DNA from 2 places in the Marispirochaeta aestuarii genome. Region 1 is predicted to be linked to the other one. Evidence: riboswitches for the same ligand, from Rfam matches in the RefSeq annotation. Region 1 holds a riboswitch; the other holds the start of a gene.
The links. Region 1 has a riboswitch for molybdenum cofactor ahead of B4O97_RS08775 (substrate-binding domain-containing protein). Riboswitches for the same ligand answer to the same signal wherever they lie in the genome.

Region 1 (17,174 bases):
CGGAGCCGAGGAGTTTGTCCGGGTGGCCCTGGGAGAAGTGGACGGAAAAACCGTAGCCGCCCCCCTGCAGCGGGGAGCAGGGGTAATCAGCTCCCTGGTAAAGGCGGACGGAATCCTGCGCATCCCCGCCCTCTCGGAAGGGGTGGACGCCGGTGAGATGGTCCGGGTCAGCCTGCTCCGGGACCCGGCAGAAATCAGACGAACCATCGTGCATATCGGGAGCCATGATATATGCCTTGACGTGCTGGCCCAGTACATCGCCGGGCGTTCCTCCCGTTTTACCAGCTCCAACGCCGGCAGTCTCGGCGGGCTTGTCGCCCTTAAACGGGGAGAAGCCCATGTCGCGGGCTCCCACCTTCTGGATCCGGACACCGGAAACTTCAACGACAGCTACATACGGCGCTACCTGTCAGGAGAGAAGGTGGCGGTCATCAGCTTTGTCCACCGGGAGCAGGGTCTCATTACCGCCAAGGGGAATCCGAAGGGGATACGGGACTTTTCCGACCTGACCCGGGAGGACCTGCGCTATGTTAACCGGCAGCGGGGAGCAGGAACCAGGGTGCTCCTGGACTACAACCTGGAGCAGCTGGGTATCGATCCCGAACAGGTTCCCGGTTACCGGAGGGAGGAGTATACCCACCTGGCGGTCGCCGCGGCGGTGCAGTCGGGAGCAGCGGACTGCGGCCTGGGAATCGCCGCAGCGGCCATGGCCCTGGACCTCGACTTCATTCCCCTGGCCCATGAACGGTATGAGCTGGTTACCCTGGAGCGCTTCTTCGAAGGACCTGTTCTCAAGCCCCTGCTGGAGGTCCTGGAGGATCAGGAATTCCGGAAAACCGTCGACTCCATGGCGGGATACGCAACGGCCGATATGGGCAGGGTCCGCAAAATCGAGGCCTGACCCCGGGATTCTGAACAGTACATTTGCATTTCTGACTGAAACGTTTATAATTATCAGGCGGAGGAAGTCAGATGGACAGACGGGAATTCCTTAAGATGCTGGGACGCTTCAGCGTCGCCGCCGGCATGGCGGCCCTGGCGGGCGGAAGGAGGCCTCTCTTCGCTCAAGCAAACGGAACTTCAGCCTGGGATCTGGCTGCCGTCATGGGGGGAGAACCGGGGGATATGTTCGACGCCGGAATCGCCTCCTTCGGCGGTATGCCGTCCTTTGTAAAACCCGGGCAGTCGGTCTGCATAAAGGTCAACGCCAGCTGGAACGCTCCGCCCGAGCGGGGAGCCACCACATCCCCGTCCCTGGTTGAGCGGATCGTCCGGCGCTGCCGGGAAGCAGGAGCCTCCCGGGTCTACGTGCTGGACCATACCATCGAGAACGCGAAGCTTGCCTTCTCTTCCACGGGCATCGAAGAAGCGGCCAGAACCGGCGGTGCACAGATCGTCCCGGCCAACTCCAGGGGCTACTACCAGGAACTCTCCGTTCCCGGAGCACAGCGGCTCAGGTCGGTTATGGTTCACGAGCTTCTTCTTGAAACGGATGTATTTATCAACGTTCCCATCCTGAAGCACCACGGCAGCACCACCATTACCAGCGCCATGAAAAACCTCATGGGGGTAATCTGGGATCGGGGCTACTACCACGCCAACGACCTTCACCGCTGCATCGCCGAGTTTCCCCTGCTTGTCAAACCCGACCTGAACGTCGTTGATGCCTATACGGTCATGAACTCCGGCGGTCCCCGGGGCTTCTACTCCGGCTCGGACCTATCCGTTCGAAAGATGCAGATAATCTCCCCGGATATCGTCGCCGTCGACGCCGCGGCCGCCCGAACATGGGGCACCGAGCCCGAAAAAGTCCGCTACATCGGGCTGGCTCACGGTTTCGGTCTGGGAGAATCCAATCTGGAGGCCCTGAGAATCAACAGGATACGGGTGTGAAGCGGACAAAGTCCGCCGGGATGTATCCCGCCCTCAGGATTCTACGTATTCTGACAGCCGCTCTTGTTCTCGCCGGTTTTGTCGCGGGGATGAGCTTAAGCAGCATCTTCTTTGACAGGATACTTTCTCTGCTTGTATCCGTCCAGTTCCTTCCGGCTCTCCTGCGGCTGCTGCTTTCCGGCACAGCTCTGGCCATTTCCGCACTGGTTCCGCTTCTTGTAATCGGAGTCCTGACCTTCCTTGTCGGCAGGGTCTACTGTTCGGTGCTTTGCCCCCTGGGAATTCTGCAGGATCTGCTGCTCTTTCTCAGCAGAAAACTCGGGCGGCGAAACATGCGCCATGAGCCATCCCGCATGGGTATTCATGCAGCCGTCTGGTCAGCCTCCGTTATTCTTGCCGCCGCCGGTCTGCCCGTCCTGCTCAGTCTGCTGGAACCCTACGCCTTTTTCGGCAGAATCCATCGGGACGTCTTTGTCCCCCTGACGACCCTTTCCAGCACAGCAATCGTTGAGATATTGAAGAACTACGAGATATACCTGGCGCCCGTCCCCTTCCGGGGGGAGCTGCGGGCGGTACTCTCCAGCCTTGCCCTTCTTGCAACCCTGATATTTCTGACCCTGCGATGGGGCCGCTGGTACTGCAACCGGCTCTGCCCCGCGGGCTTCATGCTGAGACTTTTAAGCATTCATCCTGTTTTCGGCCTGCGGCTCAAACGGGAGGATTGTATAACCTGCGGACTCTGCACCAGGGTCTGCCGGGCCGCCTGCATTGACCTTGAGAACCATTCCCTAGCGACTGACCGCTGCGTCCTCTGCTTCGACTGCGCTGCAGCCTGCCCCACCGGAGCCATAGCCTTCCAGCCTGCACGGAATCATTCCCCTGATGTCAGGGATATCTCCCGGCGAAGGGCCCTTCTCAGCGCCGCAGGTACCCTGCTCGCCGCCGGATCAGCCTGGGCCCTGAGCCCCTTAAAGAATCTGGAGGGACCGCCAGCCCTTCCGGAGACGGATACCGGCAATCCCGAACAGCCCGTCCTGCCGCCGGGAGCGATATCCCGTTCCCATTACAGCGCCCGCTGCATCTCCTGCCATACCTGCGTATCCTCCTGCCCTACCCACGTACTGCAGCCCTCCTTTTTTGCCCTGGGCCTGCGGGGATTTCTGCAGCCTGTAATGGACTACCGCAGCGGCTACTGCGAGTGGGAGTGCAACACCTGTTCCACCGTCTGTCCCACCGGGGCCATCGCCCCGATTCAGCTCAAAGAGAAGAAGATGCTGCAGATGGGAACGGTAGACTTCATCCAGGACCGCTGCGTGGTATTCACCGAAGGGACAGCCTGCGGGGCCTGCGCGGAAGTCTGCCCCACCGGAGCCGTGTGGATGGCCCCCTACCAGGGTGAGCTGACCCAGCCCCTGACGGACACGGCTTTCTGTTCCGGCTGCGGCAGCTGCCAGCACGCCTGTCCGGTGGAAGGAGAAAAGGCAATACTTGTCCAGGGACTTGAAGAGCATGGAAGACGGAAGGAAAAACCTGTCGACCAGCAGGAGGAAGAAGAACCGGGTTCCCCCGGCGAGGAATTCGAGGAGTTTCCCTTTTAGCTTTTCCCGCTTATGGTGCTTTCATATTCCGGAAAATAACGTCCGATTACCTGCAGATCAAAACTCCTGAGAATAGATTCCTTGGGTTCATGTTCCAGAAGAAACTGAAAGGATTCTTTTATCAGCCGTTCTTTATCCCCGGTACCCCCCGTCAGTTTCTGAAAATAGGTATCATCCAGGCGGACCGTATGTTTTGTGACACTCCCGCCTTCCGTGACACTTACAATAAAGGTATTCTGGTTTTCTTTTCGGACATCGACCATGGCATCCCTCCATCTGCGGACTGGTATCTGCTGCTTTTAGAGGTAAGAACTATCAGTACAAACGTACAGTGGAGGCTTTGAAGGAGACAAACACCCTGGAACCGGGACTCAAACCAAGTTCCGCGCTGGATTCCCCGGTAACACGAGAGGTAAGGACAAGATTCTCCACCCTTACCGCAACATCGATAAGGGGATGAGCCTGCTCCCTGTTTTTCACCGGCGTAACGGACTCCACCGTCCCGGGAAAGTTGTTCCGGGCCGATGAATGAAGAGCCTCCCGGGAGAGGATTATCCTGTCGTAGTCCACAACGGCCTTGGTAAAATCCCCCTCCAGGTCCGGACAGTGTATCGATACCCCGTCGGACACAAAGAGCCGCTCGTCCTTCTGTCCGGGAACCATTCTTCCGGGAAGGATATTCTCCCCTGCGGGAACAACCCTGCCCTCATCCAGGTGGACCAGCCGGTCGCAGATGCGGTAGGCGAAGGGGAGGTTATGGGTGCTCACGATTATTGTTGTCCCATAAAGATCACGTATGGAGGGCAGAAGCTTTTCAAAACGCCGGACGTTCTCCCGGTCGATACTGGATGTGGGTTCATCGAAAAGGATCACCTTGGGTCTCAATACCAGGGCCCTGGCAATGGCAACCCGCTGGATCTCCCCTCCGGAAAGAGCGTTGGACCGCCGCTTTTCAAAACCCTGGAGTCCTACCACCTCCAGAGCTTCCATAACCTTTTCCCTGATCTCACAGCCGGATTGCTTTCTGATCTTCAGGCCGTAGGCAATGTTGTCATATACCGTACCGCTCAAAAGCAGGGGGTTCTGGTGCAGATAGACGGTCTGTTCCCGCAGCGCCCTGCTCCTGCTCACATCCCTGCCCTCAAAGAGAATCCGCCCCTTTTCCAGGGGCAGCAACATGTTCAGAAGCTTCATAAGGGTCGTTTTACCCGAACCGTTGGGCCCCAGGAGCACGTGTATCCTGTTCTCCTGGAAGTCGAGCTCTTCCACAATCAGGGCCGGCTCCGAGTCATAACCGAATTCTATATTCTCAGCACGAAAAACGGGATTCTCAGACATCATTCTTTACCAGGCTGTGGGTTATGATATTGATACCCAGGGCGATGGCCAGCAGAATCAGCCCCAGGGAGATCCCCAGCTCGAACTGCCCCTTGCTGGTCTCCAGGGCAATGCTGGTGGTCATGGTACGGGTATACCAGCGGATATTGCCTCCCAGCATCATGGACACCCCCACCTCGCCTACGACCCTGCCGAATCCCGCCAGAACCGCGGAGATTATGATAAAGCGGGCCTCTATTATCGACGCCTTGAGCACGTCTCCGCGGCGGGCGCCCAGGGTTATCAGGGTCTCATGAAAACGGGGATCCATTCTGGAGAGCCCTGAGTAGACAAGGGATGTCAGGACCGGCAGCACCAGGAAAACCTGGCCGATAATGATAGCCCCGGGGGTGAAGAGCAGGTTCAGCTCCCCCAGGGGACCGGAGCGGGAGATAACGGAAAAAACAAGAAGACCGATAACCACGGTGGGAACCGCCATAAGGGCGCTCAACACGGAGATTATCGGCCGTTTGAAGGGGATCCTGCCGAAATGCAGAGCTATCCCCAGGGGAATACTCAAAAGGGAAGCGAAGAATGTGGAAGCCAGGGCCAGACGCAGGGAGGTAAAGGCGATGAAAAAGACCTCCCGGTCGCCTGACACTATCAGACGCAGAGCTTCCGTAAAAATGGAACCCATGGTACTCCCGGTTCTTCCGCCTTAACGGGCGTCGGGATAGAAGAGCTGTTCGCCGCCCTTCTTGAAATCTCCGATCAGCTGCTGACCCTTCCCGCTGACAATCCAGTCAATCAGGGCCATGGCGCCGTCAAAGTTCACATGGGGGTGAAGTTCAGGATTGACCGCGATGATGCCGTAGGGATTGAAGAGGGAGGCCTCGCCGTCGAAACACACCACCAGGTCGATGGAATCCTTCATGGCGATAAAGGTTCCCCGATCGGCAAGGGTATAGCCCTGAAGGTCATTGGTCATGGTTATTACCGCGCCCATTCCCTGTCCGGCCTCTTTATACCAGGAACCTTCGGGGGTAATCCCGGCACCCTCCCAGAGACTGAGTTCCTTAAAATGGGTCCCGGAATTGTCTCCCCGGGAAACGAAATCCGCCTCGGCCTCGGCTACCAGCTTGAGTGCCTCGGCAGCAGTCCCGGCCTCTCCGATTCCAGCGGGATCATCCTCAGGTCCGAGAACAACGAAATCGTTATACATTACGTCTTTCCGGTTTACCCCGTAACCGGCGTCGACAAACTTGTCTTCCTGGGCCCGGGCATGGACAAATACAACATCCACATCGCCCTTTTCGCCAAGACCAAGGGCAGCGCCGGTTCCGACGGCGATAACATCAACGGTGTATCCCGTGTCTTTGGTGAACTCCGGCAGCAGGAAGCCCAGAAGGCCGCTGTTGTCCGTACTGGTGGTGGTGGCAAGTTTTACCCTGGGATTCTCCGGGGCGGGGGCCTGTTCTTCAACTTTTGGTGACTGGGGGCTTTCAGCGGCGCCGCCTGCAAAAAGGGACATGGAAAACACTGCAAACAGCACGACGGCAAGAGTTATTGCCTTTTTCATTTGGGAACTCCTTTCCAAATTTCGGGAGGTTGCCTGATTTCTCAGCCAGCCCTTGGACAGCCATACGACTGCCCGGGACCGGTCGCCTTAGATCCGGAGACGAATCCTTAGGCTAACGGTTCGGAGAATGTCTGAAAGGGATTGTAGTATAGGAGGATCAGAAAATCAACAAAGCTCTATATTATTTTTCCGCCAGTCGCGGCACCCTGCCGGAAATGCGGGTGACGATCTCGTAGTTTATGGTCCCCAGAACTTCGGCCTGCTCCCCGGCTCCGATGAACTGGTCAGCCTGCGCCCCGATTATCACCACCTCGTCGCCTTCCTCGACCCTGCCCCTTAAAGGGCTTACATCGATAAGGCACTGGTCCATGCAGATCGTTCCCACCTGCCGGCAGCGCCGGCCGCCGACGAGCATCTCGATGCGGTTGCTCAAGGCCCGTGCGAGTCCGTCCCCATACCCCACAGGCACCGTGGCTATCAGGGACTGACGGGAGGTAATATAACTGTGACCATAACTCAACCCGGTGCCGGGAGAAACCTCCTTTAACTGGGTTATCGCGGTTTTCCAGCTCAGAACCGGTTTAAGCTCGTCCACCCGGGGATTGCGGATTTCGGAAGAGGGCTTTAATCCATACAGGGCGATTCCCGGCCTGCAGGCATCAAAGCAGGCACCGGAGACATCAAAGATCGCGGCGCTGTTGGCCATGTGGGTCTCAAAGTCCCTGAAGTCCGCGGTCTTTTCCACCAGGTCCCGGAACCGGCCAAGCTGTTCCAGGGAATACTCCGGGTCTCCCTCATCGGCCCGGGGAAAATGGCTCATGAATCCGGCAATCTTCAATCCCGGATACCCTGCAATCCTGGCCAGCACCGTGTCGGCCTCCCGGGGGCAGAATCCCACCCTTCCCATGCCGGTATCGAATTTCAGATGCACCCTGATATCCCGTCCCTGACGAAGCGCCTCCCTGGAGAGCGCCCGGAGCTGAATGTCCGTGGCCACTACAGGCTCAAATCCATGGGCGGCGATCTCCTGCGCGGTATCTCCCAGATCCGGAGACAGGATAATAAAGCGGGCATCAATCCCGTTTTCCGCCAGCTCCAGAGCCTCCTGCACCTGAGCGACCCCGAAGGTATCCACTCCCCGGGAGACAAGATGGGATGCCACAATACGAGCCCCGTGGCCGTAGGCATCGGCCTTGATGGCGGGCCATAAAGGCCGACCGCCGGCCAGCTCCCGCAGCAGAGAAAGGTTGTGGTCAAGATTCTTCAAGGATATGTATACCCTGGTCAGGGGAAGTCTGCTCATACTTTGCTCCGTCGGGAACCAAGAATACCATAGACCCCTGCCCGAGGGGAATAGATTTACAGTCGGCGTTTTTCTGATATGATACTGACACCATGGATACACAAAATCCTGCACTGAAGATCCGCAGCGAAGTCGGCCCCTTGAAAACAATCCTTCTCCACCGCCCGGGAGGGGAGCTGGAACGGCTTATTCCCAAATACCTGGACGAGATGCTCTTTGAAGATATTCCCTATCTGGCACAGATGCAGGCAGAACACGACAAGTTCGCCGAAGTGCTGCGGGCCAACGGAGCGGAAGTACTCTATTTTGAAAAACTCCTTGAGGATATCCTTGAGGCCGGGAAGGTAAAAGAGGCTGTCATCGCAGAAATTACCGCCGGGCTCAGGGTAAACTCAGCACCCTTAAAAGAGGACATCCGGGCTCTCCTTGCAGGGATGCCCCCCAGGGAACTCACTGCGACCCTGCTTTCGGGCCTTTCAAAGAAAGAGGTGCCCCATTCCGAGGCGGAAAAGAGACTCTCCTTCTACATAAAGGACGAATACCCCTTCTATATCGACCCCCTGCCGAACCTGTACTTCTCCCGGGACTACGGGACGGTCATAGGTACCCGGCTTTCGGTGAACACCATGAAAGCCCGGGCCCGGAAACGTGAGAGCATGCTGCTGCAGCATATCGCTGAGCATCATCCCCGCTTCAGAGGCTGCAGACTCTGGCACCGTCACAACGAACCGGACAGCATCGAGGGGGGAGACATCCTGGTTCTGAATGATTCGGTCATCGCCGTCGGCTGCAGCGCCCGGACCAGCCCGGAGGGAATCGAGACCCTGGCATCCAGGCTTTTCGCAGAGGACGAAACAGTACGGGAAGTCCTGGTTATCCAGATTCCTTTTACCCGGGCCTATATGCACCTGGATACGGTCTTTACCATGGTGGATGTGGACAAGTTCACCATCTTTCCCGGCATCGCCGATTCGGCCCATATATTTCGCCTGAGCCCCGGGGGGCAGAAAAACAGGGGGGGAATCCGCATACGCCAGGAGAAGAACCTGGCCAGGACTCTGGCAAAGAGTCTGAACCTCCCCGCAGTCAGGCTTATCGCCACCGGGGGCGGGGACACCTGGAGCGCCGAACGGGAACAGTGGAACGACAGCACCAATACCCTGGCAATCGCCCCGGGCAAGGTCATAACCTACAGGCGCAACATCCTCTCCAACGAGATCCTGCGGCAGAACGGCGTGGAAGTTCTGGAGATTGCAGGGTCGGAGCTGGTGCGGGGAAGGGGCGGCCCCAGGTGCATGAGCATGCCCCTGAGGCGCAGTTCTACAGGGTAAAGCCGCCGTCCACAGTAAGGATCTGTCCGGTCATCAGATCGGCATCCATGAGCAGACTGACAATAACCTGGGCGACATCGTCGGGGCTGCAGACTTTCTTTAGAGGAGTCCCTTCGGACATCCTCGCGATATGATCCTCCTTGCCTGAAACCCAGCGGGTGGTGACGATTCCCGGAGCGACGGCATTCACACGCACCTCCGGCGCCAGCACGTGGGCCAGGCTTCGGGTCAGGGTGCTGACCCCTCCCTTGGACACACAGTAGGGTATGGAACTTCCGGTTCCCAGGGCGGCAATGGAAGAGACGTTGACGATTGCTCCTCTGTTTTTTCTGAGCTCCGCAGCACAGGCGCGGCTCACCTTGAAGGTTCCCTTGATATTTACATCGAAAATGGAATCCCAGTGCTCGTCCCGGACGGCGTCCAGATCTTCCAGAGGGATGAACTCGGTTTTACCTGCATTATTAACCAGGTAATCGATGCGGCCGAAGCTCTCAAGGGTTGCGGCTGTCATCTTTTTGACTGCATCTTCATCGGCAATACTGGCACAGAAGGATATGGCTGTGCCCCCGGCAGCCCTGACATCCTTTACCGTTTTTTCAGCTTCATCCCGGGATCGGGAATAATTAATTACACACGCAACATTCCGCCTGGCCAGCATCAGGGCTGTGGACCGCCCTATGCCGGTGCCTCCGCCGGTTATGATTGCTACTTTGTTTTCCATGGTAAAGCTCCTCGAAAATTCGTAAGGGAAAATTAATCTGACAAGATCTTAGCATGAAAGCAGGGACTACAAAAACCAGCAGACAGCACAGGGCAAGCTGCATGAGAAAGAGCTCATCTATACAATGCGCACTTTTATACACATACGACGAACATACTGCCTTTACATCCGTGCAAATTTACACAGGCCTTATCCCATAGCTCATGACGATCTGATAAAAATCGTGTAAGGTTTTTGTTAGAAACGAAAACGGAGCCGCCATGCTGAAAAAATTCATACGCTACTACCGCCCCCATCTGAGCCTCTTTGTTATTGATATGTTAGTGGCCTCCGCCATGTCGCTGCTTCTGATCTTTTTCCCCTACATAACCCGGAACCTTCTGCGAAGCTATATACCGGAAAGCAATGTTCCCATGATCATCTGGTCCCTCGCGGCGCTTGGTTCAATCTGTCTGTTCATGCTCGTTTTGAATTATATCCGGATAAAATGGGGACATATCCTGGGTGTGCGCATGGAAGCCGATATGCGGAAGGATATTTTCCGGCATGTGCAGAAACTCTCCTTTACCTGGTTTGACAACACAAAAACCGGCCACATCATGTCCCGAATCTCCAATGATCTGAACATGATCGCCGAAGTCGCCCACCACGCCCCGGAGGACCTGTTGATATCCCTGGTGGTATTGATCGGAGCATATATCTTCATGTTCAGCTTCAGCTGGCCCCTGGCGCTCATCTCGCTGATTCCCTTCCCCTTCATGCTGATCTGGGGAATCATTTTCGGCGGCCGAATGCGCTCCGGCTTCCGGAAGGTGAGAAAGGAGATCGCCGAAATCAACAGCACCGTCGAAAACTCGGTCCAGGGAATCCGGGAGGTAAAGGCTTTCGCCAATGAAGAGCTCGAAGAGGAGAAATTCCACAATTCGAATACGACCTTCCGCTATGCCAAGGAGAACGCCTACACCGCCATGGCAGGCTTCCACTCGGTAATCCATTTTCTCCGGGACTCCTACTATCTCGTGGTCGTGGGCGGCGGAGTGCTGCTTATATTTCACGGGCTTATCGAGGTCTACGACCTGCTCTCCTTTGTACTTTTTGTGGGGATCATACTGCCCCCCATCGACAGACTGATCAACTTTAATGAGCAGCTGCAGCAGGGGACCGCCGCCTTCGAACGCTTTGTGGAAATCATGGAGATTGAACCCGACATCGCTGACCGTCCGGGATCAAAAACCCTCGCGGAGCACAGCAGGGAGATTCGCTTCAGGGATGTGCATTTCAGCTATGCCGGATCCCCCGAGCCGGTCCTGAAGGGAATCAACCTGACTGTCCCCTTCGGCAGCAAGGTGGCTCTGGTGGGTGAGTCGGGAGCCGGAAAAAGCACCCTGGTTTCGCTGATCCCCCGGTTCTACGAGGTCAGTCAGGGAGAGATCAGCATCGACGGGATGGATGTGAAAAACCTGACCCAGAAATCCCTCAGGGAGCAGACAGGAATCGTACAGCAGAACGTTTTTCTCTTCGACACCTCCTTACGGGAAAACATCATGTACGGCAATCCCCTGGCAACGGAAGAGGAGATGGTCCGGGCGGCAAGCTGGGCAAACATTCTGGATTTTATTCAAAGTCTGCCGGAGGGCTTCGATACCGAAGTGGGAGAACGGGGAGTAAAGCTGTCGGGAGGACAGAAGCAGCGTATAGCCATTGCCAGGGTCTTTCTGAAGAATCCCCCCATTCTGATCCTTGACGAGGCGACATCCGCCCTCGATACCGAATCGGAAGCCCTTATCCAAAATGCCATGTTCAGGCTGGCGGAAAACCGTACCACCATAATAATTGCCCACCGGCTTTCCACCGTCAGAAACGTTGACAGAATCTATGTAATGAAGGAGGGGCGTATCATTGAAGAGGGAGCACACTCTGAACTGCTGGCATTGAAAGGGTACTATGAACGATTATATACCCAGCGAAGACTCTGAAAAAAAGTTCAACATCAAATTTTAACCAAAATATCCTCCCGCAAGGGCTTCACAAAAAAAACAAGCCTTTACGGGGGAGAATTTCATTAATCTTTTTACAAATGACGAAAGTCGAATTACAATAAAATCAAAAATAGGAGGCCCGCCGATGGAACTGACCATCAAGGAAATCCCCGCGGCATTCAAAGCCAATATACCCCAGGGGATGCGCCTTTTTGCCAAGCACGGAAAAGAGGTACTTCTCGTTGAATCTGTTTTCTGTCCCAACGGCCACAACCTGCTGGTGGACAGCGTACGTATTCACGATGAGCCCTCCATACGCCTGAATATCAGGCTGGGAAACCAGAAGGGAGTGGTGTTCCTCGACTCCTTCTGGGGAAGCCACGCGAATCTTTTTTCGTTTCTTCCCACGAAGATGGAGGCGGACAGCGCAGTGGAAGCCCACTGCCCCTACTGCGATGTTCTTCTTAACGTCAAACAGCCCTGCGAAAACAAGGATTGCGATTCCCGGGAACAGATCGCCCTCTATCTTCCGGGACGCAACAACAGGATCTACATCTGTCCCAAGGTGGCCTGCCCCCATCACATGCTGGTGGTGGAGGAGATACCCCACGACATTCTGGAAGTCATAGATGAAATCAACTACTTCGGTACCGGTCAGGACGAAGTTTTCGGGGGGATCTGATGAATTACGTTCGAATAGCCGCAGACGAGTGCAAGGGCTGCCGCCTCTGCGTGCAGAACTGTCCCAACAACTGCCTGGGAATCGGTTCCGAGATAAACCAGATGGGATATCAGGCCGCGGTCTTCAAAAACCCCAACTGTACCGCCTGCGGAATATGCTTCTACGTCTGTCCGGAACCCGGCGCCGTTACGGTGTATAAGAACGAGGAGCGGATCAATGCATAAGCAGCTGATGAAAGGAAACGAAGCAGTCATATACGGCGCCCTGCTGGGAGGCGCTACCCACTTTTTCGGCTACCCCATAACACCGGCCAGCGAAATAGCCCACGCCGCGGCGGCCTACTTCAGGGCCGCCGGCAGAGTATTTCTCCAGGGCGAGTCGGAGGTCAGCGTTATCAACATGATCTACGGTGCCGCCGGTGCCGGAGCCCGGGTCATGTCCGCCTCATCCGGGCCGGGGGTAGCCCTTATGGCCGAAGGGATCTCCTACATAGCCGGAGCGGAACTGCCCGCGGTCCTTGTGGATGTACAGCGTGCCGGTCCGGGACTCGGCAACATATGGCCGGAACAGTCCGATTACAACATGGTGGTAAAAGGGGGAGGCCACGGAAACTACCGCAACATAGTGCTGGCCCCGAACTCTGCCCAGGAGATGTGCGATTTTACCTACAGGGCTTTTGAGCTGGCGGACAAATACCGCATGCTCGTTTTCATTCTGACGGATGCCTATATCGGACAGATGATGGAGCCCGTCTCCTTCCCGGAAAAAGTACTCCACGGAGAACGCCACCCATGGGCGGTCTATGGAGACTCCCGGAGCAGGGAAAACCTTATCACCTCCATCCTGATGAACAGGGAGCTGCTGTCCCGGCACAACCTCCACCTCCAGGAGAAGTACCGGCGCATCGAGAAGGAGATATGCGATTTCCAGGAAGTACAGACAGAAGATGCCGAGCTGATCTTCGTGGCCTACGGAATCAGTTCCAGGCTCTGTTACTCTGCGGTATCCCAGCTGAGAAAAAAGGGAATAAAAGCCGGACTGCTGAGGCCCAGGACCCTCTATCCCTTCCCGCGGCAGCGCCTCAAGGAGCTTTCTTCCTCGGCAAAACTGTTTATCACCGTGGAACTGTCCAATGGACAGATGGCCGACGATGTGGAACTCGCCCTCGAGGGCCGCAGGCCTCATCTGCTGTACAACTGGATGGGCGGTGTAGTTCCGGAGGTGTCGGAGATTATAGCCCGCACCGAGTCCGACATGCAGGGGGTACCGGTATGATAGTAAAGGAAAAACCGAAAAGCTTCTACGAGGTCTTTGAACGCAAGGGCCCCGGGCAGAAAACGACCCATTACTGCCCCGGATGCGGCCACGGCACGGCGCATAAGCTTCTTGCCGAGATTATCGACGAGATGGGTATTCAGGACCGGACGGTGTTTCTCTCCCCCGTGGGATGTTCCGTCTTTGCCTACTACTATTTTGACACCGGGAATATTCAGTGCTCCCACGGCCGCGCACCGGCGGTGGGCACCGGGGTCAAACGGGTCCGGGACGATGCGGTGGTCATCTCCTATCAGGGAGACGGAGACCTGGCCGGAATCGGCACTACGGAAATAATCCACGCCGCCAACCGCGGGGAAAACATGACGGTCATTTTCATCAACAACGCCATCTACGGTATGACCGGCGGCCAGATGGCACCCACGACCCTCAGCGGACAGAAGACCCTGACTACCCCCGAAGGACGTGACCTGTCCCTTGACGGGGCACCCATCGGCATGGCGGAGGTCATGAATGCCCTTGCCCCTCCGGTGTATATCGAACGGGTGAGTCTCTCCTCCCCCGCCGGCATAATGAAGACCCGCCGGGCTTTCAAAAAGGCCCTTCAGAATCAGATCGACAAAAAAGGCTTCTCCTTCGTGGAAGTTCTCTCCCCCTGCCCCATCAACTGGAAGATGGACCCCGTCAGGGCCCGGGAATGGATGAAGGAGACCATGGAGGAGATCTTTCCCCCGGGATGTCTGCGGGACACCGCCGATCAGTGCACGCCCCACACCCTGCTGAAACCCCTGAACGACCGGGAGCTCATGGACCTTTTCCGGGTAAAAAAGGAACTGCCCCAGGTGCAGAAACAGGAACTGCCCCAGGAGCAGCACATCAAGATATCCGGCTTCGGCGGACAGGGCGTACTGTCAGCGGGAATTCTGCTGGCCAACTGCGTTATCGCCGAAGGCCTTGAAGCAACCTGGCTCCCCTCCTACGGACCGGAGATGCGCGGCGGAACCGCCAATGCCAGCGTCATTCTTTCGCAGGAGGCGATAGGTTCTCCCGTTGTCGACGAGCCGAACGTTCTCATGGCGATGAATCTTCCCTCACTCCTGAATTTCGAGGAAAAGGTGCTCCCGGGAGGACTCATAATCGTCAACTCCTCAGTCGTTGACCGCAAGGTGAAGCGAAAAGACGTCAAAGCCCTGTATGTACCCGCCTCCGAGATGGCCAGAAACGAAGGATTGATCTCAGCGGCCAATATCGTAATGCTGACGGTGTATCTGCTTGAGTCCCGGGTTGTGGATCTGGAGACCTTCAAGGCAGTTCTGCCCCTCAGCCTGAAAAAGAAGGAGTTCCTGGATCTTAACCTGCGGCTCATACAAAAGGCAGAAGCCTTTTATGCGGGCCTCTGACTCCATCTTTGTCCTGGTTATAAACCCGGGATCCACCTCCACCAAGCTGGCTCTCTTTCACGGGGAGACATGCCTGCAGAATTATACAATCCGCCATTCCGCAGAGGAGCTGAGGCGGTTCTCCTCCGTCGCCGGGCAGAAGAATTACCGAAAGGAGCTGACCGAGACCTTTATCAGCGACACGCTGCCGAAGGATGCAGAGCTTGCGGCCGTCATCGGCCGGGGCGGACTCCTGGCACCTTTGGAAAGCGGGGTCTACTCCGTGAACAGCAGCATGCTGGAGGACCTGGAAAGCGCCCGCTGGGGAGAGCATGCAAGCAACCTGGGAGCAATCCTTGCGGAGGAAATCGCCCGGCCCAGGGGCATACCCTCCTACATTGCAGACCCGGTTGTTGTGGACGAAATGCTTGACGAAGCCCGCTTCTCCGGCTGCCCGGAGATACAGCGGGTCAGTATCTTTCACGCCCTGAACCAGAAATCCGCCGCACGCAAGGCCGCAGCCCGGCTCGGCAAAAGCTATGAAGAGCTGAACCTTATTGTAGCTCACCTTGGGGGGGGGATCTCAGTTGGCGCCCACCGCCGGGGACGGGTCATCGATGTAAATAACGCCCTGGATGGGGACGGTCCCTTTTCCCCGGAACGCAGCGGAGGCCTTCCGGCAGGTCAGCTTGTCAGCCTGGCCCTGGAGTACCGGGACAGAGAAAAGGAAATCAGAAAAAAGATTGTCGGACAGGGCGGAATGGTCGCCTATCTGGGGACCAACGATCTTCAGGCAGCCCTGGAGCGCATAAACGCCGGAGACACGAAGGCAGAAGCCGTGGTCCGCGCCATGGCCTACCAGGTCGCCAAGGAGATTGCTTCCCACGGTGCAACCCTCAAAGGGCGTATCGATGGAATAGTACTGACCGGAGGAATAGCCTGCAGCGGCTATGTAACGGACCTTATCCGAGAAAGGGTCTCGTACCTCGCACCCGTGCTTGTAATAGAAGGAGAGCGCGAAATGGAGGCCCTTGCAGAGAACGCCCTTGGGGCACTGAACAGAACCCGGACGATTAAGGAGTACCGCCGGTGAAGCTCGATCAGTTTCTTAAAGTCGAAAGGAAGACGACGGTCGCAGTCCCCTTCCCCGAGGATGATGCAATCCTGAAGACCTGTAAAACAGCGGCGGATCAGGACTGGGCCAGCTTCCTTTTTATCGGAAATCCGGAAACAATCGAAAAGGCCGCCGCAAATACAGGCCTTAAACCCGGTTCCTACAAATGTGAGAAGGCGGAAAATGAGACCGAAGCCTGCGCTCTTACAGCCAGATACATAAAGGAAGGGAAAGCCCAGGTCGCCATGAAGGGACAGGTGCATACCGGGGAGTTCAGCCGCGCCCTCTTCTCGAAGGATGCCGGACTGCTGGAACCGGGCAGACTCGTCAGCCACATGGCACTGTGTCAGGTGGCCTCGTATCACAAGCTGCTCTTTCTTACGGACTGCGCCATAAACATCAGGCCGGATTACGCGGATAAACTCCGTATACTCGATAACGCCGTCGATCTTGCGAAGCGGCTCGGCATATCCAGGCCGAAGGTCGGCCTGGTGGCCCCGGTGGAAACGGTAAATCCCAAGATAGACTCAACAACCGATGCGGAGAAGCTTCGCCGTGAATATGATCCGCAAAAAGCCCTGCTGGGAGGCCCCTTCGGCCTGGATGTCGCCCTCTCTGCAGAAGCGGCGCGGATAAAAAAGATAGAGAGTCCCGTTGCTGGAGACGTGGACATTCTTCTATTTCCGGAGCTGAACTCCGGCAACGCCGTCTACAAAACCCTCACCGTTCTGGCCGGAGCGACCATCGCCGGCCTTCTGATCGGCCTTCAGGCTCCCGTGGTGCTTACCTCCCGGGCCGACAATGCTGAGACCAAACTACTGTCCCTGAAATTAGGCCTCGCCTCCGTGTAAATCCGGACACCGGGGAATGAAGCTGGACCTTTGCGCCAGATATATTACTCCCGGGCCAAAGGTTCAAGAGTCTCAACAGTTTCCTGCTCATTGATTTCGAATATGGCGACCTGCTCATGCAGAGAGTGCGTTACGGCAACCATCGATTTTAC
Region 2 (4,949 bases), on a different contig from region 1:
ATGAGCACTTTTCAAAAATAACCCATGCGGTGGAAAAGGTACGTACAAGTTTCCAGACCCGAATGAACAGCTTCCTGGAAACCTTTCTCGTATCCCGGGACTATATTAATGAGGTGGAGAGCCACTTCTCGAGCATCGACCAGTCCTTCGGCCACTCCTACAAACTGGGACAGATCCTTCAAAGCAAGGCGGAGGAGGCACAGAACAAACTGAAGGAAGTGGAAGATCTTTCGGAGATAACCAACATCCTGGCCATGAACGCCTCGATTCAGGCTGCCCGGGTAGGAAAAGAGGGAGCGGGTTTTTCAGTTGTAGCAAAAGAGATTCGCCGGCACGGTGTGCAGTCGAGGGAAATCGTAAACCAGGCATCAGGGCAACTGCACGAAATGATCGACCTTATCTTTCAGCTGGTAAATATTCTGCACTCCATCAGTAATGAAGTCTCCTCCAGCAGAGAAACCGTAAAAAAACTGCTGGAAAGAACCCAGGAAAGCAAGAACAACGCCGACGCCGTCCAGGAAGACGTTCAGTCCATACTCGATGTATTCCAGGAATACGATGCCCTGAAAGAGAACCTTAATCGAATGATAGAGCAGTCGGCCATATCGAACAGTGAAATCGAGGATATGCTCCTCTCCTTTCAGTCCGACCTGGCAGGGGCCAGGCGGAGTCTGAAGTAATCGAAAGTCTATCCCGGCCTTCGGCCCCTGGGACGAATATAGGAGCGCAGTACCTCGGTGTACGGCCGCCCTTCCAGTACGCTTATAACCCTGGCGAGAGCCGTGAGATAATCCTCTCTGTGAAGCCTCAGCCGCCGCAGCATGGACAGTTCCTCCCGCAGCCTACGGATTTTCTCGGGGGACACCGCCGCATAGATTCCTGACCGTTCATTTTCATCGAGATTCAGCATTGCCAGGGCAAGCTCCCTGTCGCTGACTTTTAACAGGCGGTTCTGGATTTCGATTCGGGGAAGAGCCATCAGAAGCCGTGCCAGTTCGCGCTCTGGGAAAGGGGATTTCCGGGTCACTGGTACAGTATACAGAATATTTCCATGCGATGCACCTTCCCGGGGGAGAAAGGACCCGGGGAGAGAAGCCCTATTCGGGAAGCTCCAGGGACGACCGTTTCGCCTTTACCCGAATCCAGTTCACGGCCTCCCTGATCCGGGGCTTCCGAATAAGCTTCAGTTCAAGCATTCTTTTTCCGGGGAAATTCATCAGCATCAGGCCAATCATGAATGTCAGAAGCCCCTGCCCCGGTATAAACAGCATGACGAATCCGGCAAGAAGAAAAACAGCACCCAGGGAATTCTTTATGACGAAAACCGCTGCCCGCAATACGGGATGCCGTCTATCTGACAGGCTTCCGGGGTCCCGGATAAAGTAGTCAGCCGGAATGGATACTATTATGAGGGGTATGGCAACCAGGGTTAAGAAAAACAGGACAAGGGAAAGCCCCCCAAGCAAGGCGGCGAATTCTCCGTATCTTGAAAAAAACTCCCTTGCAGCAGCAGAAAAATCACTCAACGCAATACTTCTCCCCTTAACAGATTATCCGTGCCGGATAACAGGAAAATTATACGATATTGAAGATAATAAGGGCAGCTCCAAAAACTGCTCTTTTTCCCATATCCTGGGCCGTCAGGATTTTCAGCAGGATAAAACCCTACGTCAGAATATTAATACAATCCATATCACATTATTAGTAAAACACTCACATCTATTTTCAATTATTTTATTTTTTGCGCAGAGAACGACCATTTATACGATTTTCTATTCCTTATTTCTTTACATATCTTTTTATCTCGATTAGAATGTACATATATATCTCCGATCCGATTAACCTACAGGACGCCCGTCCCAGGGTTGTCGGACGCCAGGTCCCGATGGAAACGTCTGTGCCTCCCGTATTTGGAAAGGAGAAAATACAGGGAGGTAAGGTGTGTCCGAAACTCAATCACAACTGCTGAACCAGAAAATTACCCGCAGAGATTTTCTCAAGTACACAGGAATCAGCGCCATCGGGGCTACGACCATGTCCTGGCTGCTGCCGGGCTGTACGTCCAAGGACATCAAAGTCTTTGAAACCGCCGATGGAATGATTATCCACGAATCAGCCCGCTGCACCGGATGTCTGGTCTGTGAAGCTACATGCTCGGTTGGAAACGACGGTAAAGCCAGTCAGGTTACCGCAAGAATCAAGGTAAGTCAGAACTTTGCCTACGGCCCCAAAGGGGTACGGGGGGACTGGGTAAACGGCCCCGGAGAGATGGGTAATTTTACCCTTGTTGCCGATACCTGCAGGCAGTGCGAACAGCCCGCCTGTGCGCTGGCATGTCCGGAGAACGCGATCTTCGAACACGAAGGAACCGGGGCCCGGGAGGTTGACCCGGAAAAATGCGTCGGCTGCGGAACCTGCGTTCGAGCCTGTCCCTGGGGCATTCCTACCCTTGATCCGGAAACCAATGTTTCCACCAAGTGTATCCTTTGCCACGGCTATACAGCCTGCGTTAAGGACTGTCCCACCGGTGCACTGCAGTATGTGTCCTGGGAAGACGCGATTCAGAAGTACAAAGAGCATTTTCAGGTATAAACAACAGGAGTAGAGAGATATGGCATTAAAAGGCGGTTGGGCAGGAACCATTCTTCGAGTGGATCTGAGCACTGAACAGATAACAAGAGAATCAACGGAAAAATATTCCCGCTACATAGGCGGTATGGGAATCGGCTACAAGGTAATGTGGGACGAGGTTCCCCAGGGGACCCATCCCTTCGCTGAGGAGAACAGGATAATATTCGGCGTCGGTCCCCTTACGGGAACAGGAGCCATGTGTTCCGGACGGACCAATATTACCAGCCTTCTTCCCTCCAATCCCTTCCACGGGGTTTCCGACAGTCACATGGGCGGCCACTTTGCGGTGGAGATGAAGTACGCGGGTTATGACGCTGTCATTATCCAGGGAAAAGCAAAACGGCCGGTATGGCTCAGGATAGTCGACCAGGACGTCACCCTGGAAGACGCCTCAGTTTTCTGGGGAGACGGGACTTTCAACACGATTGCAGGAATTACCGCCATCATGGGAAAAAGCTCCCAGGTTGCGGCCATCGGTCAGGCCGGTGAACACCAGGTCAACCTTTCGGTTATCCGGACCGGCGCCAGCCACTCCGCAGGCGGACACGGCGGTGTAATGGGCTCCAAGAACCTCAAGGCCATCGGCGTCATGGGAACCGGTTCGGTAAAGATCGCAGGAGACCGGAATGCCTGGCACAAGCTGAACAAGGATACCTTTGCCATCGTGGGGGCCAACAACCAGCACGTTGTTCCCTCGACTCCCCAGGCCTGGGCCGAGTACCATGATCCCTCCAGCCGCTGGACTTCCCAGAAGGGGCTTTTCTGGGGTGCAGCCCCCTATCCCATCGAAACGGGAGAAGTCCGGCCGGAGGAAGTCAACAAGATCGGCTACCGTACCATGAAAGCCATCAAGGACCTTGGTCCCGCGGGCGAAAAATACACCGTCCGTATGGGCGGATGCGCGTCCTGCCCTGTCCGCTGTCACAGTCACCTTCATGTTCCCGAACTGGAGGCCTACGGCGTCAGCCCGAATGTGGCCAATACCTGCATGGGGTTTTTCTCTCCCAACGGCGTAATGAAAGGCTACAAGGTTGCGGGCAAAACCAATGACGAGGCCAATGTTATCGGACGTTCCATGGGAGCGCAGATCGCCGACGACTACGGCGTCTGGTGCAACTACGGGCAGCTGGGGCGTGACTTCTTCTGGGCCATCGATCACGGCTATCTGGAAAAGGTCCTTCCCCGGGATGAGTACAACTCCCTGCCCCTGGACAAGATCGAAAAGGGAGATATCAGCTTTTTCCAGGATTTTTACCGACGCATCGCCTTCAAGGAAGGAGAGCTGGCGACCCTCGGCGAAGGAGCCTGGTACGTTGCAAAAAAATGGGGCTTCGGCGAGGACTACTGGAGCTACAAGGGAAACAAACTCTGGACAAAACTCGGCTATCCCGTTCACCACAGCAATGAATCCGACGGAGTGGTTGGAGGAGTTATATCCTCCATGTTCAACCGGGACGCCCAGTGCCATACCCACCAGAACTTCCTGTTCAGCGGACTTCCCACGAACATCCTGAAGGAGGTAGCTGCCGAACACTGGGGAGCCGAAGCAATCGACGAAGTGGCCAACTACACACCGGCCAACCAGGCAAAGGCGAAATTCACAAAGTGGAGTATCGTCCGTAACGTACTGCACGACTCCCTTACCCTCTGCAACTGGATGTGGCCCATGACTGTATCTCCCCTCAAGGATCGTAACTATAGAGGAGACACCGGCCTGGAGGCAAAATTCTTCTCCATGGCAACAGGATTCAAGGTCAGCGAGGCGGAGCTCGATGAATCCGCGGAGAGAATCTTTACCCTGCACAGGGCATTGACGGCCAAGCAGATGAAGTCCTCCAACCTCAGGCGGGATCATGATCAGCTTACAGGCTGGCAGTTCGATATGGACCCGGACAAGGAACCTTTTACCAAGGGAACCATCAAGCTGGACAGGGATGACTACGACACAGCCCTTACCCTCTTCTACCGCGAGATGGGATGGGACGAAGAGACGGGAATCCCCACCAGGGCACAGCTCACCAGGCTCAACCTGGAGGATGTGGCTGATGAGCTTGAACGGCTGGGACTTTTAACCGCATAATAGGTACATGAGGGGTGATGTAAAAGCCTTCCTTACCGAAGAGATACGAAAAGCTTCACAGGAAGGCAGATTGACTGATAATCGGGAGCTGGCTGCGGCCGGCTCTCGTTTTTTCAATACCGAGTTTACTCCGGACATGATCGCAGCCAGAATCGAGTCGGCGGCCCGTATTGAGAGTCCGGATATTCACATATTTCAGGGAAAGGAATGTTGTCGTTATTACAGCAGCAATTCGATG

Region 2: it holds a riboswitch for molybdenum cofactor, as region 1 does, so the genes downstream of both, B4O97_RS01455 (4Fe-4S dicluster domain-containing protein) here and B4O97_RS08775 (substrate-binding domain-containing protein) in region 1, are expected to answer to the same signal.

What each region holds. Positions count from the first base shown of each region.
Region 1 is NZ_MWQY01000008.1:160,666-177,839, forward strand. It holds gene B4O97_RS08745 (molybdopterin biosynthesis protein) at 1-901, shown strand, start outside; gene B4O97_RS08750 (DUF362 domain-containing protein) at 973-1,893, shown strand; gene B4O97_RS08755 (4Fe-4S dicluster domain-containing protein) at 1,890-3,491, shown strand; gene B4O97_RS08760 (hypothetical protein) at 3,488-3,754, opposite strand; gene B4O97_RS08765 (ATP-binding cassette domain-containing protein) at 3,807-4,829, opposite strand; gene B4O97_RS08770 (ABC transporter permease) at 4,822-5,505, opposite strand; gene B4O97_RS08775 (substrate-binding domain-containing protein) at 5,527-6,387, opposite strand; molybdenum cofactor riboswitch at 6,379-6,525, opposite strand; gene alr (alanine racemase) at 6,569-7,690, opposite strand; gene B4O97_RS08785 (arginine deiminase) at 7,783-9,021, shown strand; gene B4O97_RS08790 (SDR family NAD(P)-dependent oxidoreductase) at 9,011-9,742, opposite strand; gene B4O97_RS08795 (ABC transporter ATP-binding protein) at 10,003-11,718, shown strand; gene B4O97_RS08800 (hypothetical protein) at 11,867-12,403, shown strand; gene B4O97_RS08805 (4Fe-4S dicluster domain-containing protein) at 12,403-12,627, shown strand; gene vorB (3-methyl-2-oxobutanoate dehydrogenase subunit VorB) at 12,620-13,678, shown strand; gene B4O97_RS08815 (2-oxoacid:acceptor oxidoreductase family protein) at 13,675-15,078, shown strand; gene buk (butyrate kinase) at 15,065-16,150, shown strand; gene B4O97_RS08825 (phosphate acyltransferase) at 16,147-17,022, shown strand; gene B4O97_RS08830 (methyl-accepting chemotaxis protein) at 17,067-17,174, opposite strand, start outside.
Region 2 is NZ_MWQY01000001.1:316,322-321,270, reverse strand. It holds gene B4O97_RS01470 (methyl-accepting chemotaxis protein) at 1-680, shown strand, start outside; gene B4O97_RS01465 (FliG C-terminal domain-containing protein) at 689-979, opposite strand; gene B4O97_RS01460 (PGPGW domain-containing protein) at 1,098-1,526, opposite strand; molybdenum cofactor riboswitch at 1,816-1,937, shown strand; gene B4O97_RS01455 (4Fe-4S dicluster domain-containing protein) at 1,942-2,592, shown strand; gene B4O97_RS01450 (aldehyde ferredoxin oxidoreductase) at 2,612-4,711, shown strand; gene B4O97_RS01445 (hypothetical protein) at 4,782-4,949, shown strand, end outside.